DNA from 3 places in the Virgibacillus ihumii genome. Region 2 is predicted to be linked to each of the others. Evidence: predicted binding sites of a transcription regulator. Region 2 holds the regulator's gene; each other region holds the start of a gene.
The links. The regulator CtsR, encoded in region 2, represses protease genes until heat stress. The targets are predictions, from matches to a motif close to ATGGTCAATAAAGGTCAAACA.

Region 1 (5,857 bases), 660 kb from region 2:
GACATCCCGTACTGTTTGATGCAGTGTATGTAGCTGGCGGTGCAGAAACGGATGCCAACTTCCAAAAACAAGCAGGCTATTTTGTAACCGAAATGTTCAATCATTATAAACCAATCGGTGCAACAGGTGAGGGTATCGCTATCCTTCATGAAGCGGGTATTACGGATGTTGCCGGTGTCGTAACGGGTGAAGATGTGGAACAATTTCTTTCTGCATATGTGGATGCAGTGTCTCAACATCGCCATTGGAATAGGAATGTGTGAAGATGAGGCATGGACAAGCGAGGGTCCAGGTATGTGGCCCCCGCTTTTTTCCTATTTTCTACTGTACATATCACCGTGGGTAGTTAGATCCTATGTCTTTCGTTTCAAATATTCCGAACGTTTGCTATAATGGAACTATCCACAAGAATTGGAGTTGATAGCATGAACAGGGAAGATTTGATTGCTCCGAAAGACTACAACATTGTGATGGAAATGGAGCGTTTTGCAAAAGATCCTGCCCGAAAAGCATTGATTTGGCAAAATGAAGCAGGTGACGCAAAAGAAATTACGTATGATCAATTAATAAAAAATGTAAACAAGATTGGGAATGTTTTTCTGGAACAGGGCTTGAAACATGGGGACAAAATTCTGGTTATGATCCCCCGGTTGATTGGAGCATATGAAACATATCTGGCAGCGCTGAAGACCGGAATAATTATTATTCCAAGCTCAGAAATGCTGAAAACAAAAGACCTGCAATACCGTGTTAGCCACGGGGAAGTCAGCGGTGTTGTCAGCTACTATCCTTTCGTTGATCAGTATAAAGATATAAAAGAATATGATGATCTAACGTTATTTTCAGTCGGAAAACAGGTCGATGGTTGGCACAGTCTTGATGATTTGAAAGAAAATGCATCGGACGAGCTGGAAATGGCTGATACAAAAAGCGATGACATCGCATTTTTACCGTATACGTCCGGAACAACGGGAAATCCAAAAGGCGTAGTACATACACATGGCTGGGGCTATGCACATCTGAAAACCGCCTCGGCAAACTGGCTTTCGATTAATGAAGGAGATAAAGTCTGGGCGACTGCAGGGCCAGGCTGGCAAAAGTGGATCTGGAGTCCGTTCCTGTCCGTATTAGGTGCGGGTGCAACCGGTTTTGTTTATAATGGTAAATTTGATCCGAAGACATATTTGGGATTGCTGCAGGACGAGGACATCAATGTATTATGTTGTACGCCAACGGAATACCGGCTGATGGCTAAAGTGGACAATCTCGATGATTATCAGCTCCCGGCGCTGCACAGCGCAGTTTCGGCAGGTGAACCGCTGAACAGGGAAGTGATTGATACATTCCAGAAATACTTTGATGTAACCGTTCGTGACGGCTATGGTCAAACCGAGAATACGTTATTGCTCGGTTTTATGAAAGATACGAAGGTAATACCAGGCGCAATGGGGAAACCGACTCCGGGCAACGATGTTGAGGTCGTTGACGAAAACGGTGATCCCTTGCCTGCCGGTGAAGTTGGTGACATTGCAGTGAAGCTGGATTGTCCGGCATTGTTCCGTGAGTACTACAAAGATTCAGAGCGTACAAGCATGTCAAGACGCGGTGATTATTATATTACCGGTGACCAGGCATCCAAAGATGAAGAAGGATATTTCTGGTTTGAAGGCCGCAGTGATGATATCATTATCAGTTCCGGCTATACGATTGGCCCATTTGAGGTAGAGGATGCCCTCGTCAAACATCCGTCTGTTCAGGAATGTGCGGTTGTCGCAAGTCCGCATGAAATTCGCGGGAATATTGTGAAGGCATTCGTTGTATTGCGTCCGGGTGTTGACGGCAATGACGAACTGGTCAAAACACTTCAGGATCATGTGAAGCAATCAACAGCGCCGTATAAATATCCGAGAGAAATAGCGTTTATTGACGAACTGCCAAAAACGACTTCCGGAAAGATCAGGCGTGTAGAGTTACGACAAAAGGAGAAAGCGAAACAGTAGAGATGATATAGGTGAAAAACCCAAGTACAGCTGGCAGCTGTGCTTGGGTTTTTTGTTATTTTGATATACCAAGCGATTCCCTCAATTTACCCGTTGCCTGATTTAATCCCTCTTCAGATGGAATAAAATATACCGATCCACCTACACGCTGGTCGGACCCTTCGACTTCAATGGTTTGAATTTGTGACGAATCTAGTGACGCATAAGTTCGCATCAGTTTAAAAATCTCCATTGGTCTGAGACTGGTCTCGACATTTTTGCCAAGGATATTTGAAATCTCTCCAAGATTGAATAAGGTTCTGACAGATATTGCTTTGTCCACCGCAGCCTGAATAAACTGCCGCTGCCGTTCATCCCGTGAATAAACAGTGTTGACATCTCGCTTACGCATCCGTACAAATGCAAGCGCTTCTTCGCCATTCAACGTTGTTTTTCCTTCTTCAAAATAGATTCGTTTGTTATTGTTAAAAATATTTTTCTCCCAAAAACCTTTCTTAATATTAAGGGTGACCCCGCCAAGGGCGTTTACGATGTTGCGGAATCCTTTAAAGTTAACTGCAATGTATTCGTCAATCGGTATTTGAAGCGTATCTTCAACTGCTTCGACCGTCAGTTTATTACCACCATACCCGGTGATGGAACCATACGTATAGGCAGCGTTGATTTTATGAAATCCGGCATACTGGCCAACTGCTTCGGCTGATAGATTTACCCGTGTATCACGGGGAACCGATGTCATTGTCATCTTGTTAGTCTCAGGATTCAGTGTAACAACGACCAATGTATCGGCACGGCCGTTTTGACCATCTGTTGCGTATGTCTCCACGCCGATTAATAATAGGGAGATGGGATCTTCGCCGATGGTGACAGGCTCATTTCGCAATGCTGATTTTTCACCGGGGCGATCCAAACCATTATATGCTTCTTCCGCAGCCTGAAAACCTTGATAAGCGGCATAAATGACAATCACAGCAACCAGTAATAATAGTAAAAGAATAATTAGCAGGACAGGTCTCTTCCATGATTTACGTTTATGCCTTCTGCGATTTAATCTGGATTCATCCATCCAATCTCCCCCTAATATGTTTGATCAATAGTTATGTTTATAAAATGCTGATTTCGGAAAAATTTATTATAAACGGGCAAAATGTCCTATATAATTGTGTAAACTATTATAGATGAAAAAAGCCGTGATAACAATAACTATAACGCGTTATGACGGTGGGGCGCCGTTGTTTATTTTGGTCAAAAAATTAATCAAAAAAATTTGACCAAATCACTTGAAAGTCAAATAAGGTCAGAGTATAATAATAATCAAAGGTCAAAGATAGTCAAAGTCAAACCTTGATAATTTATTTACTAGGAGGAATGACACATGAAATGTCAAAATTGTGGTATTCAACCAGCAACAATAAATGTAGCTATGCAAATAAACAATGAAACGATGCAAATGCATGTATGTAATAAATGTTTTCGTGAAATTCAAGGTCAGATGATGAATGGCGGAATGAATTCCGGACATGGTCAGCAAGGCGGATTTGCCGATAAATTTTTCCAAGGTAATGGTCAAAGTTTCACAGGTACGAAAACACAGCAGAATACCGGAAACGGCAATGGGCTGCTTGATGAAATGGGCAAAAATGTAACCCATGCAGCGCGAGCAGGACTGATTGATCCGGTCATTGGGCGTGACAATGAAGTAAAACGTGTTGTTGAAACATTGAATCGCCGTAATAAGAATAATCCGGTGCTGATTGGTGAACCTGGTGTTGGTAAAACCGCAATTGCGGAAGGGCTGGCACTAAAGATTACGGAAGGTGATGTTCCGGCTAAATTGATGAATAAGGAAATTTATCTGCTGGATGTTGCATCACTTGTTGCCAATACAGGTGTCCGCGGTCAATTTGAAGAGCGAATGAAGCAACTTGTACAGGAACTGCAGGAACGCCAGGATGTCATCCTGTTTGTCGATGAAATTCATCTCTTAGTTGGAGCAGGTACTGCAGAAGGTTCGCAAATGGATGCCGGGAACATTTTAAAACCTGCACTGGCACGCGGTGAAATGCAATTGATTGGTGCAACAACACTGAAGGAATATCGTAAAATTGAAAAAGATGCAGCCTTGGAACGCCGTTTTCAGCCAATTATCGTCAAGGAACCTTCCGTTGAAGATGCAGTGAAAATTTTGAACGGCATTAAAGATCGCTATGAAAAATTTCATGAGGTTCGTTATTCCGATGAGGCAATCCATGCGTTTGTTACCTTGTCACAGCGCTATATTCAGGATCGTTTTTTGCCGGATAAAGCAATTGATCTGATGGATGAAGTCGGTTCAAGATTGAATCTTGCTAACGCTGAGAAGGATTCCAACTCCATTCAGCAAAAAATGGATGAGATCGTGAAGGAAAAAGAACAAGCAGCTGAACAGGAAGATTATGAACGTGCAGCAAATCTGAGATATCAGGAAATCCAGCTGCAAAAGCAACTGGACAAAGCAAAAGATGATGAACAAGTCATTGATGTCGATATTTCCGACATTCAGCTGATCGTCGAGGAGAAAACAGGTATTCCTGTAACAAAACTGGCACGAGATGAACAGGAAAAAATGAGAGATCTTGCTGAAAACCTTGGCACAAAAGTGATTGGACAGGCCGAAGCGGTTAACAAAGTGGCCAAAGCAGTCCGCCGCAGCCGTGCTGGATTGAAATCGAAATATCGTCCAATTGGTTCATTCTTGTTTATAGGACCAACTGGTGTCGGAAAAACGGAACTGACGAAAGCCCTCTCTGAGGAATTATTCGGTTCACGTGATAGCCTGCTCCGACTTGATATGAGTGAGTATATGGAAAAACACGCGGTGTCTAAAATTATCGGTTCACCTCCAGGCTATGTAGGACATGAGGAAGCAGGACAATTAACTGAGCGGGTACGCCGCAATCCTTATTCAATCCTGCTGCTTGATGAGATTGAAAAGGCACATCCTGACGTGCAAAATATGTTTTTGCAAATCATGGAAGATGGTCAATTGACTGATTCCCATGGTCGTACCGTTAGCTTTAAAGATACGGTCATTATCATGACAAGTAACGCAGGAACCGGTGTGAAAGAAGTCAATGTCGGGTTCAACAGTGCGGAACATGAATCCGTCTCAACACTTGAAAACTTGAGTGCATATTTCAAGCCGGAATTCTTGAACCGTTTTGACAGTATCATCACCTTCAACGAACTGTCAGAAGATAACCTGATGGAAATTGTCGATTTGATGCTGAATGAACTCGAGGAAACAATTGAAGAAAACAATATCAATATTACCATTTCAGATGAGGCAAAACATGAACTGGTCCGTCTTGGCTACGACCGCCGTTTTGGTGCACGACCACTGCGCCGCGTCATCCAGGATAAAATTGAGGATCAGCTCACAGACCTGATTCTGGAAGAGGAAACCGTTGATTCGGTTCAGGTGAATGTTGACAACGGCGAAATTGTTGTTGCTAAAAGTGAATAACCGTGAGTGGATAAAAGCCGCTGGTGCACTGCACTAGCGGCTTTTTGTTCAACCGCACAAGGGAAACATCAACCGCACAAGGGAAACATCAACCGCACAAGGGAAACATCAACCGCACAAGGGAAACATCAACCGCACAAGGGAAACATCAACCGCACAAGGGAAACATCAACCGCACAAGGGAAACATCAACCGCACAAGGGAAACATCAACCGCACAAGGGAAACATCAACCGCACAAGGGAAACATCAACCGCACAAGGGAAACATCAACCGCACAAGGGAAACATCAACCGCACAAAGCGTATATCAATCACAAAATTGGATAGTAATCCCTACATCCGGAAAAACTA
Region 2 (5,857 bases):
GATATATACAATACCGGCAATTGTTTTTCAGCAAGCTGGGATGAAATCTGCAAAAGCAGTGTTGATTTGCCGATTCCCGGATCCCCCCCGATTAACGCGAGTGAACCCGGAACAATTCCACCGCCAAGCACACGGTTAAATTCCTTCATCGAAGTCGTAATCCGGGGCTCCTCCTCAGATTGAATCGCAGTAATACTTTCCGGCTTTTGTTTTGCGCTATTGTCAGCGCCAAGTGTTTGTCCGCTTCGCATGCTGGATGCTTCCATTTCTTCAACTAATGTATTCCAGTTCCCGCACCCAGGACATTTACCCATCCATTTTGCGGATTCATATCCGCAGTCCTGACACACATATTTCGTTTTCCGTTTGGCCAAGTCCATCCAACCTTTCCCTGTATCTATCATTATATACGATTTACCCGGCTTGAAGGTTACGGATTTCTATCATTTTCATATTAAAAATTACATACTTATGCCACATTGCCAATGTGATGCATGTGTTATTAAAAAATAAAAGCTGGTTGAATTGTTTCTTCCAGCTTTTATATGGACCTTCAACGATATAATATTGTTGCTGTACACCCGCAGCAACCATACACTTCGCTTCCACCATGTGCATTAGCGCAAGCGAAGTGATTACAGGCCACGGGATTGGGGCAGCAATTTCTATGATAAAATCATAAAATCTCCCTTGTTTGTTAAACCGATTTTCACTTTCTCACCTTTGGAAATGGTTTCTTTAAGCAGCTCCTCAGATAATAAATCCTCGATATTTTTCTGAATCGACCTGCGCAATGGACGGGCACCGTATTCCGGATTAAACCCTTCATTGGCAATCTTATCAACTGCTTTGTCCGTTAGAGTGAATTCAATGTCCTGCTCCTTCAAACGGCTTTGCAATTGTTTAATCATCAGGGTAACAATATCTTTCATATGCTTCCGTTCAAGTGAATGGAATACAATTGTTTCATCAATACGATTCAGGAACTCCGGACGGAATGCTTTTTTCAATTCATCCGTAACTTTGGTTTTCATATTTTTGTAATCCAGATTTTCATCACCCAGATTAAAGCCAACATATTTATTCCGCTTCAGCTCATTGGCACCGACGTTTGACGTCATAATCAGAACAGTATTGCGGAAATCAACCACACGCCCCTTTGAATCGGTCAGGCGGCCATCTTCCAGCACCTGTAATAAAATATTAAATACTTCCGGATGTGCTTTCTCAACTTCATCCAGCAGCACTACAGAATAAGGTTTTCTCCGTACTTTTTCCGTAAGCTGTCCGCCTTCATCATACCCGACATAACCTGGAGGTGAGCCCACCAAGCGCGAAGTGGAGTGTTTTTCCATATATTCGGACATATCAATTCGAATCATTGCTTCTTCATCAGAAAACATCGCTTCCGCCAATGCTCTGGCAAGTTCCGTTTTCCCGACCCCAGTTGGACCAAGAAAAATAAACGAACCAATTGGACGTTTCGGATCCTTCAAACCTGCACGTGCACGGCGAATTGCTTTGGCAACAGCATCTACTGCTTCCTCCTGACCAATGACACGATTATGCAACGTATCTTCCAGATTCAAGAGACGCTCGCTTTCCTCTTTCGTCAATTGGGACACCGGGACACCAGTCCACACAGATACCACTGTGGCGATATCCTCTACAATCACTTCAGACGTTTCCTGCCCCTGTTTTTCCTTCCACTGGTTTTTCGTTTCCTCAACTTCTTCACGCAGCCGCTGTTCGGAATCTCTCAACGATGCCGCCTTTTCAAATTCCTGACTTTGAACGGCTGAATCTTTTTCCTTTCTGACCTCTTCCAGCTTTTCTTCCAGTTCCTTCAGATTTGGCGGAATAGTGTACGAACGCAAACGAACTTTGGACCCCGCTTCATCGATTAAATCAATTGCCTTATCCGGCAAAAAACGATCCGTAATATACCGGTCAGATAAATTCGCAGCTGCTTCAACCGCGTCATCTGTAATCGTTACTCGATGATGTGCCTCGTAACGATCACGCAGTCCCTTCAGAATCTGAATCGTTTCATCAAGTGACGGTTCATCCACCTGGATCGGCTGAAAACGACGTTCCAATGCAGCATCTTTTTCGATATATTTACGATATTCATCGAGTGTGGTTGCACCGATACACTGCAGTTCACCGCGGGACAATGCCGGTTTCAGAATATTGGAGGCATCGATTGCTCCTTCTGCACCGCCAGCTCCAATCAGTGTATGCAGCTCATCAATAAACAGAATAATATTTCCTGCCTGGCGGATTTCCTCCATTACTTTTTTCAGGCGGTCCTCAAACTCACCACGGTATTTTGTACCGGCAACAACCGTACCCATGTCAAGGGTCATCACGCGTTTATCACGTAAAATTTCCGGAATTTCATTATTGACAATCTGCTGGGCTAAACCTTCAGCCACTGCCGTTTTACCGACACCAGGTTCCCCAATCAGTACCGGGTTATTTTTCGTACGGCGGCTTAGCACCTGAATAACGCGTTCGATTTCCTTACTGCGGCCAATAACCGGATCGATATTTCCTTCCTTTGCACTTACCGTTAAATCCCTGGCAAGAGAGTCCAATGTAGGTGTATTCGCATTTGATGTCTGTGCTGCACGGCCCTGGCGACCTGCTTGTGACTCATTACTTCCCAACAGCTGCAGCACCTGCTGACGCGCTTTATTCAGGCTGACACCAAGGTTATTCAACACCCTTGCTGCTACACCCTCTCCTTCACGGATTAATCCAAGCAAAATATGTTCTGTTCCGACATATGAGTGACCGAGCTTGCGGGCCTCATCCTGTGACAGTTCCACTACTTTTTTGGCACGTGGTGTATAATGAATCGTCTGCATCGGCTGTTTCCCCACACCAATGAGTTTTTCCACTTCCTCCTGAATCTTGGAAACTTCCAGCCCTAATGATTGCAGGGCCTTTGCAGCAATTCCGTCTCCTTCCCGCACCAAGCCAAGTAACACATGCTCCGTACCGATATTGTTGTGACCCAGTCGAACTGCCTCCTCCTGGGATAACGCCAATACTTTTTGCGCTCGTTCCGTAAATCGTCCAAACATCATATCCAATTTCCTCCAATCTATTTCTCTAACTGCAATCTCTCACGAATAAGCGATGCCCGTAATACATCACGCTCATTCGGTGATAACGTTTTTCCCGCATATTGCTGTAAAAAGCCTGGCTGCGTTAATACCATTAACTCATTAAGTATATTATGTGAAACATTGTTGATGATTCCCATGTCAATTCCCAAACGTACATTTGATAAACATCTGGCAGCTTCCTTCGATTCTATAATTCGACTGTACTCCAGAACACCGTACGAGCGAAAAATTCTGTCTTCCAGGTTGGTCCCTGAGCGCCTCATAATCTGCTGACGCGCTTTCCGCTCATGCTCAATTAATTGGTGAACGACACTTTGTAAATCTTCAACGATATCTTCCTCTGATTTACCAAGGGTAATCTGGTTGGAAATCTGAAAAATGTTTCCTACCGCTTCACTGCCTTCCCCATAAATTCCCCGAACAACCAGACCTAGCTGATTGATTGCGGGAATCATCTGGTTAATTTGCCGGGTTAACGCAAGCGCCGGCAAATGCATCATGACCGACGCACGCATTCCGGTACCCACATTGGTCGGACAGCTTGTTAAATATCCCCTCGTTTCATCAAATGCAAAATCTATTTTTTCCTCCAGCCAGTCATCAAACTCGAATGCTTTTTTCAGTGCCTTATTCAATTGAAGACCCGGAAAATAAAGTTGAACACGCATATGGTCTTCTTCATTAATCATGACCGATACCTGCTCATTTTTCGAAATAAGAACAGCAGATGTGCCGTCATGTTCCGCCAGGTGCGGACTGATCAGATGCTTTTCAACCAATACACGTTTTTGCACAGCAGTCAGATTTTTTAACGGAATAAATTCAAAGTCCTCGTAATCCTGAAATGACTGGTGTGCATAATGCTCCTGCATATACGTACCGATTTGGTGAAGATCGTCTTCTTTTGCCAAAATCGGGTATGCATACGATGCAAAATTGCGAGCGAGTCTGATTCTGCTGCTCAGTACGATATCACTGTCCGGCCCTTCCTCACGCATCCACGGGCTAATTGCCTCATTCATAAATTGTTGTAGGGTCATGAATTTTCACCCCGCTTTTGATTCTCCAATTCTCTGATCCTATCCCGGACTTTTGCCGCTTCCTCAAACGCTTCATCCTTTATCAAGCGCTGCAATTCTTCCTTATGGGCTTCGATTTGTTTTTTCGTATACAAATCGCCGCCTTTTCGCTGGGGCACTTTTCCATTGTGCCGTGTATTTCCACTGTGAACTCGTCGGAAAATAGGATCCAGCCGATCCGAAAACGCATGATAACATTCCGCACATCCGAATTTACCGACTTGTTTAAATTCCGTAAAGGTCATGCCACACTGCGAGCACTGCAAATCCTCTTTTTGTTTATAGGGAGTGTTTTGCGGACTTTCCATTGATGGCGCATCAAAATTAAATAGGCCCGCCAATAAATTATGAAGTGAATATTCATCATCCGGATACGTCATATATCCTTTTTCCTGTGCACACTTTTCACATACATGAACTTCCGTTTTATTGCCGTTTATCACTTGTGTAAAGTGAAGTGTGGCTGTACGATTGTGGCACTCCTGGCATTCCATACATCCTCCCCCTTTACTCTTCTTTGTTTAAATATTTCAGCGTAGACAGCATCGCGGTCATCACCCGCGCACGTACTTCATCACGCAATGGCAATTGAAACGCCAATGTTTTTCTGTCAATCACACTTAACATTATTTTTGCCTCACGTGCTGTAATCAGCTGCTCCTCCATTAAGCGTTCCAGTACATCCAAAGCGGCATGCTGTGTAACGGTTGGATTGATCATTTCAATGATATCGTCGATTAATTCAGCTTTATCCTGATGCTTGATTCGGATAATACGGATATACCCGCCGCCACCTCGTTTACTTTCCACTATATACCCTTTTTCCACTGTGAAGCGAGTATTAATCACATAATTTATTTGTGATGGCACACATTGAAACTGGTCTGCTATTTCACTTCGCTTTATTTCGATTGATTCCTGCCTGGCAGCTTCCAAAATTTGTTTTAAATGCTGTTCAATGATGTCTGAGATGTTATTCATTTGCCCTCCTCCTCTTAAGCGCTCATCTGTAAATTTACAACCTGTTGATTTTGACTTTGACTATCTTTGACTATGTAATCATTATACTGTAAAAAATCGGCAATGAAAAGCACTTCGTTCTATATATATTTTAGACAAAATTTAATTGAATGAAACATGGAATCATTATTACGTTCGGTTTACATTGTGAATGCCGGCCATCCGTTGATTATCCAAATTTGTAAACAAAGACCCTGCGTAATATCACGCAAGGTCTTTCTCATTTTCGTTCTGTAATATTTTTAACATGCTCCAGCTTCGATATCTCAGCAAACAGACGCATACGGTCCAATTTCGAATCATGATTAATTTTTATAAAAATATTTTGCAGAGCTATATCTTCCTTTTCAATTTCCACTTGTTTTATACTTAACTGAAATGACTCAAATATAGCGATCACCTTTTCTATTTTCAAATCGGAAAAAGCAACAATTTCAATCAGATCGGAAGAACGACTCTTCGAAAACATTTTTTCAATATTATTTAAAAAGACGAGACTCAGTAATATAACGAATGTCGTAAATACTGCAGGTGCATACATCCCTGCCCCAACCACAAGACCTAAACCAGCAACTGCCCATATGGACGCAGCAGTTGTCAATCCGCGGATAGTCATGCCAT
Region 3 (5,857 bases), 1.4 Mb from region 2:
CCCTGAGTGTAGGTACAGCAATACTTGATGCAGCCGGATTAAGTTTTCTAGGGCTCGGAGCTCAGCCGCCTACTCCCGAATGGGGTGCGATGCTCAGTGACGGACGCGCGGCATTGCAGAATGCTCCATGGGTCGTAGCCTTCCCCGGAATTGCAATTTTTCTCGTGGTGCTCGGGTTCAACTTATTTGGCGATGGATTACGTGATGCTTTAGACCCACGATTAAAGGAATAATTACAATTTTAAAAAAGTGTAGTAAGATAAGGTAAATGCAGTTGTATTTGCCTTATCTTTTTTAGCTTGGCAAATGCCGAGTTTTTCCAATCCTTCTGCCAGGGAGCGATTTGCAGTGAAACGGTACATTCCTATAGCTGTCTGTTTAACCTTTGTATTCGTATTATGCTTCATCTCCATCAATGAAACACAATCGGAACATTTTAATACGTATCCAAATCTGCCTGCACCAATCGGTACGGAAAAAATACTGATTACTTCCACCGGACAGGCACCAGAGGGAAGTATTCTCCTAAAAATAGCTGACAGCCTGAACCTTGAAGCGGACTACCGCCCCAGGGCATTAGGGTCAGACCTGTATGACTACAACAGTGTGGTTATCATGCTCGGGTACAGTGCAAACGGTTTAACACAAACCAACCGATCATTTCAGGAGGAAATCGCCCGGACAAAGAAACTGCTTAACGCAGCTGAGAACAACAGCCTCCCTGTTGTTTTGATCAACATTTCCGGATTATTTCGTGATGATAACCGAACGATAAAATTATTTGAGATGACCGCACCATACGCTGATTACTTCATTGGGTTAAAAAACACGAAAAATAAAGCAAAACAGATTCGTAAACTGCGAAAACATCATATTCCTGTCACACTTGTAAATGATTTGGAAGATTTGTCAGTACCATTCAATGCCATTTTTCGATAGAAAGGCTGATTCTCCAATGATCCGAAAAAAACAATACGTGTTAACGGCTTGCATTGGCACATTACTGATTTTTTACGGACTGATTCTTCCATCCTTTCTGAATGACTGGTCGGAATTAATTACCACTAATATCCAGACCAGCATTATCGATCATGACAGTGGATTACTCCTGATTACTTCTTTTATTTATATCGCTAAATACATGCTGACCTTTTATCTGATCTATTTCGGTTCCATGCTTATTTTACAGCCCTTTCGGAAAAAGTTGACAACCTTGTCATGGTCCTTTGCCTACATTGGTACTGTCTTGCTGAGTTTAACAATCTTTAATCAAATTTATTTAGAGCACTTTTCATATTTGGGGTATTTCCTGACAATCGGCATCATTATTTTCCTGCTGCAATATATACCAAAGCATAAACATTTTTATTTTATTTTTTCCATTATATTATTTCTGGTTCTGCTGGCTGTACAGTGGATGCAGCTTATTCCGGCACTGACGGGATTTGGAGCCGGTTCGAATGATTTGGCGGCAAGCATTAAAATTGCTGACAGTTATCTCACAGGAAACAACTTGTTCAACACTTTGGCAACCGTCTTTTTCAGTGTGTTTCTAACAATTGCAATTTCCGTTACATTGCTGAGTCACCTTTTTAATAAACAGATTGATACATTGCGGAAATTTCAGGTTCAGGGAGAGGTATTGCAGAAAACACGCTCCGCACTTGTCGACTCTAAAGTTCATGAGGAAGTAAATATGCTGGTTCACGATTTGAAAACACCACTGGTTACGGTCGAAGGGTTAATCTCACTCATTCAGATGAAAATGCAGGCAAAAAATGACCATTCACTGAAAAATTATGTCAACAGAATTGATCGTTCCATTTCAAAGATGAAGGACATGATTTCCGAAATTCTTCATGATCAAATGAAACAGAAGTTATCTGTCAAAGAATTGCTCGAGTATGTAACAAGCCACCTTAATATGAATGAGCAGCAGGTAGAATTAATTATCGATCTGGATGAAAGTTTACCGTATATTGTTGTGAACAAAATCCGTTTTTCCAGGGCGATCTCCAACATACTGGAAAATGCCATCCATTCATTCGACGGAAAAGCAGGATATATCCACATCACTGTCAAAAGTATAGATACAAGAATTTTAATAAGAATCCAGGATAATGGACCTGGTATCGATTCGGCCCATTTGAAGGAAATCTGGAAAGAAGGATTCAGTACCAGAAATTCATCCGGATTGGGACTTTCATTTGTGAAACGCGTCATAGAAAACCATCATGGCACAATTGACATCAAAAGTATTCCTGGAAACCATACACAACTGAATATTAAATTACCTATCAGTAAAGCAGGTGAAAATACCGATGAGTATTACCATATTAATAGTTGATGATAATGAAGACATTCGCTTCACACTCACAGAGATTTGCAAATCGGCTGACTGGGACGTCGTCGAAGGAAGCACCGGAAAAGAGGGGGCGGAATTATTCGAAAAGATGCAGCCTGACCTTGTTCTGCTTGACTATCATATGCCGGATTGGGATGGATTAAAAGCAACGAAAGAACTGCGCAACATTGACGAAAATACGCCAATCATTATTTTAACAGTTGATGAACGACAGGAAATTGCCAACACATTTTTGCAGGCGGGGGCCACCGACTTTGCCCTCAAACCAATTAAAGCACCTGATCTTATTTCACGGATCCGCATTAATTTAAAAATCGCCAGGCTGACAGCCGAAAAAGAGAATGTTTTTGTTGAAAAAGGTATACGGAAAACTACCTTGAACTCGATTAAAAATTATCTTGTACATCAGGATGCTCCGTCATCGATTAAGGAAATTCAACAGGCATTGCCCATTGCCTACCAGACAGTCCACCGGTATTTATACTATCTTGAAAACCAGGGGGAAGTCGAAATCATTTCACAATACGGTAAACAGGGCCGTCCGACAAATACGTATAAACTTGTTTGACAGCAGGTTTATATTATCACGGAAAGGGAATGATGGAGAATGTGATTTTTGTGCGGAATTTGTTGAACGTTTTTGTTTGACCTTTTTTGACCTATTAGTTATGATGAAACTATCCAAAAAATAACTGGATTATTTTAAGATGAAATAAGGAGGACCCTACGTTATGAATTTAATACCTACAGTCATTGAACAGACAAACCGTGGAGAACGCGCATATGATATTTACTCACGTCTATTAAAAGACCGCATTATTATGCTGGGCAGCGGTATCGATGACAATGTTTCCAATTCCATTGTTGCACAATTGCTTTTCCTGGCAGCAGAAGATCCTGATAAGGATATTTCCCTGTACATCAACTCTCCGGGTGGCTCGATTACAGCCGGTATGGCAATTTACGACACGATGCAATTCATTGAACCTGACGTATCAACCATTTGCACAGGTATGGCAGCATCAATGGGGGCATTCCTGCTTGCCGCCGGTGAAAAAGGAAAACGATATGCACTGCCAAACAGTGAAGTAATGATTCACCAGCCATTAGGCGGTACACAAGGCCAAGCAACAGATATTGAAATCCATGCAAAACGTATCATTCAAATGCGTGAAAAAATCAACCAGATTCTATCTGAGCGCACCGGTCAGCCAATGGAAGTAATCGACCGTGATACAGACCGGGATAATTTCATGACTGCCGAAAAATCAGTGGAATACGGCTTGATTGATAAAATCCTGACCAACAATAAAGAAAAGAAATAATGTTATGTTTCAGAGGCTATTCCGTTTTGGGATAGCCTTTTTAATGTACAGCGATAATTTTCTTCTGTGGGCCACTGTACCATCAATATATCCAATCTTTCTGTCGATAAATTCGATCCTCTCCCGTTACATATAATGATCTGAAACCAAAATAAAAATGCCTCTTCACGTCAGAGACATTTTTAATCATTCACACAAAATTCAGTTAAGCTGTCGAGTGCTCGTTCTTCATCGGAACCTTCCGCCATTAGTGTAATTGTTTCGCCAGTAGTTACCGCCAAACTCATCAACCCCATAATGCTTTTGGCATTGACACGTTTTCCATCCTTTTCGAGAAATATATGTGATGCAAATTTGTTTGCTTCCTGTACAAACATTGCTGCCGGTCTTGCCTGAAGCCCACTTTCCAGTTCAACTTTAACTGATTTCTCAATCAATCTCCTCATCCTTTCTTGCTGAAATCGTTTACAGATTATATTAAAAATCCGGCTGCCATCCAAATATAATATAATGGTAGCCTTTTATCATATAATAATGAATTCGAATTTAATTAACGCTAGTATATCATTAGAAAACTTGATTGTCACCAAGCCTTTAGATGACGACCTTAGTTGCACTTATGCAGTAAGAAAGTATTTATACTTTTTTAACTGCTAAAGAAAAATTTTTCGTAATACGCCAGCCTATTTGTATTTCAAAGATTTTGTGTCAAATTGGATTTTATCGGCAAATTCATCTATCTTTTTCAGACGGTGATTGACACCCGACTTGGATATTTTTCCGGTGGATACAAGTTCACCGAGTTCCTTCAGGGAAACATCCTGATGTTTAACACGCAACTCAGCAATTTCCTGCAGTTTTTCCGGTAATGCTTCAAGTCCGACAGTCCGCTCAATCAGCTTAATATTCTCAATTTGCCGGAATGCCGCTCCAATTGTTTTGTTCAAATTTGCTGTCTCACAATTTACCAGCCGGTTTACAGAATTCCGCATGTCACGAACAATCCGTACATCCTCAAATTTAAATAACGCGTTATGTGCACCAATGATGCTCAGAAACTCCGTAATTTTCTCCGCTTCCTTCAAATATGTGATATAGCCTTTTTTCCGTTCCAGTTTTCGTGCACGCAGATCAAACTTGTTCAATAGATTACACAAAGCATTATTATGTTCCTCATATGCATTAAAAATTTCCAGATGATAGGACGATGTCTCCGGATTATTAATGGAGCCTCCTGCCAGAAACGCTCCCCGCAGGTAAGATTTTTGACAACACGATTTTTTCAAATACTGTTTGGAAATCGTCCGTACAAACGTGTGCGGCTGCTGCAAAATTTCCAGCTTTGTCAAAAGGTTTTCTACACCTTCTTTTATACGTACGATGTACACATTATTTTTCTTCAGCTTCATTTTTTTTCGAACAAGTAATTCAACTGGCAAATCATACAGATTCTTGATTAATGTATAAATGCGGCGGGCAATCGCAGCATTTTCCGTTTGTACATCCAATGTGTATTTTCGCTGTGACATAGATATTACGCCATTCATTCGAATAAGTGCTGACAGTTCCGCGTATTGACAGCAAGTATCCGTTTCGATCCCGGTAAGTTCTTTTTTTATTTCCGATGCAAATGACAAGTTGCCACCCCCTTCTGTCAAACCATTATTGCTCAATAATCGAATAAAGCAGTTTTGCTATTTTATGTGTATCATGCCTGAGTGTCGATTTGGAATGATTGATGATGTCTCCTTCAATAATCTGGAGCCCCATCTCCAATAACCGGTCTGTATCATAGACAACCGGTTCAGCATTTTCCTCTGCATACACATCCCGGACACTTTTATTAATTGGTTCATTATGCACAATAATCGAGTCAACCGCTTCATTACCTATGTGGTTACAGATCGCCTGCACATGGTCTGATGCTGTATAGTCGGTTGTCTCCCCCGCTTGGGTCATGACATTACAGACATATACTACTTTTCCATTTGTACGCTGCAGTGCCTGATCTACTTGCGGTATAATCAAATTTGACAAAATACTTGTGTATAAGCTGCCAGGTGCGATTACAACCAAATCCGCATTTCTGATTGCTTTCAACGCATTCGGAAACGGCTGCACAGGCTGAGGGCTTAAAAATACACGCTCAATCCGTTTATTGGCTAAC

Region 1: a site for CtsR is predicted at 3,318-3,338, ahead of HUX68_RS17220 (ATP-dependent Clp protease ATP-binding subunit). Genes of this name have one in related genera too.
Region 3: a site for CtsR is predicted at 3,007-3,027, ahead of clpP (ATP-dependent Clp endopeptidase proteolytic subunit ClpP). Genes of this name have one in related genera too.

Annotation. Positions count from the first base shown of each region.
Region 1 is NZ_CACVAN010000001.1:3,497,644-3,503,500, forward strand. Features, by position in the region: gene HUX68_RS17205 (catalase) at 1-263, shown strand, start outside; gene mbcS (acyl-CoA synthetase MbcS) at 426-2,000, shown strand; gene HUX68_RS17215 (LCP family protein) at 2,056-3,066, opposite strand; gene HUX68_RS17220 (ATP-dependent Clp protease ATP-binding subunit) at 3,376-5,505, shown strand; gene HUX68_RS17225 (ComEC/Rec2 family competence protein) at 5,512-5,857, shown strand, end outside.
Region 2 is NZ_CACVAN010000001.1:2,842,585-2,848,441, reverse strand. Features, by position in the region: gene radA (DNA repair protein RadA) at 1-374, opposite strand, end outside; gene clpC (ATP-dependent protease ATP-binding subunit ClpC) at 666-3,095, opposite strand; gene mcsB (protein-arginine kinase McsB) at 3,113-4,177, opposite strand; gene mcsA (protein-arginine kinase activator protein McsA) at 4,174-4,710, opposite strand; gene HUX68_RS13805 (CtsR family transcriptional regulator) at 4,724-5,197, opposite strand; gene HUX68_RS13800 (MgtC/SapB family protein) at 5,457-5,857, opposite strand, start outside.
Region 3 is NZ_CACVAN010000001.1:1,489,973-1,495,829, forward strand. Features, by position in the region: gene nikC (nickel transporter permease) at 1-233, shown strand, start outside; gene HUX68_RS07485 (DUF6305 family protein) at 349-939, shown strand; gene HUX68_RS07490 (HAMP domain-containing sensor histidine kinase) at 956-2,347, shown strand; gene HUX68_RS07495 (response regulator) at 2,322-2,933, shown strand; gene clpP (ATP-dependent Clp endopeptidase proteolytic subunit ClpP) at 3,097-3,690, shown strand; gene HUX68_RS07505 (HPr family phosphocarrier protein) at 3,873-4,127, opposite strand; gene whiA (DNA-binding protein WhiA) at 4,374-5,327, opposite strand; gene HUX68_RS07515 (gluconeogenesis factor YvcK family protein) at 5,353-5,857, opposite strand, start outside.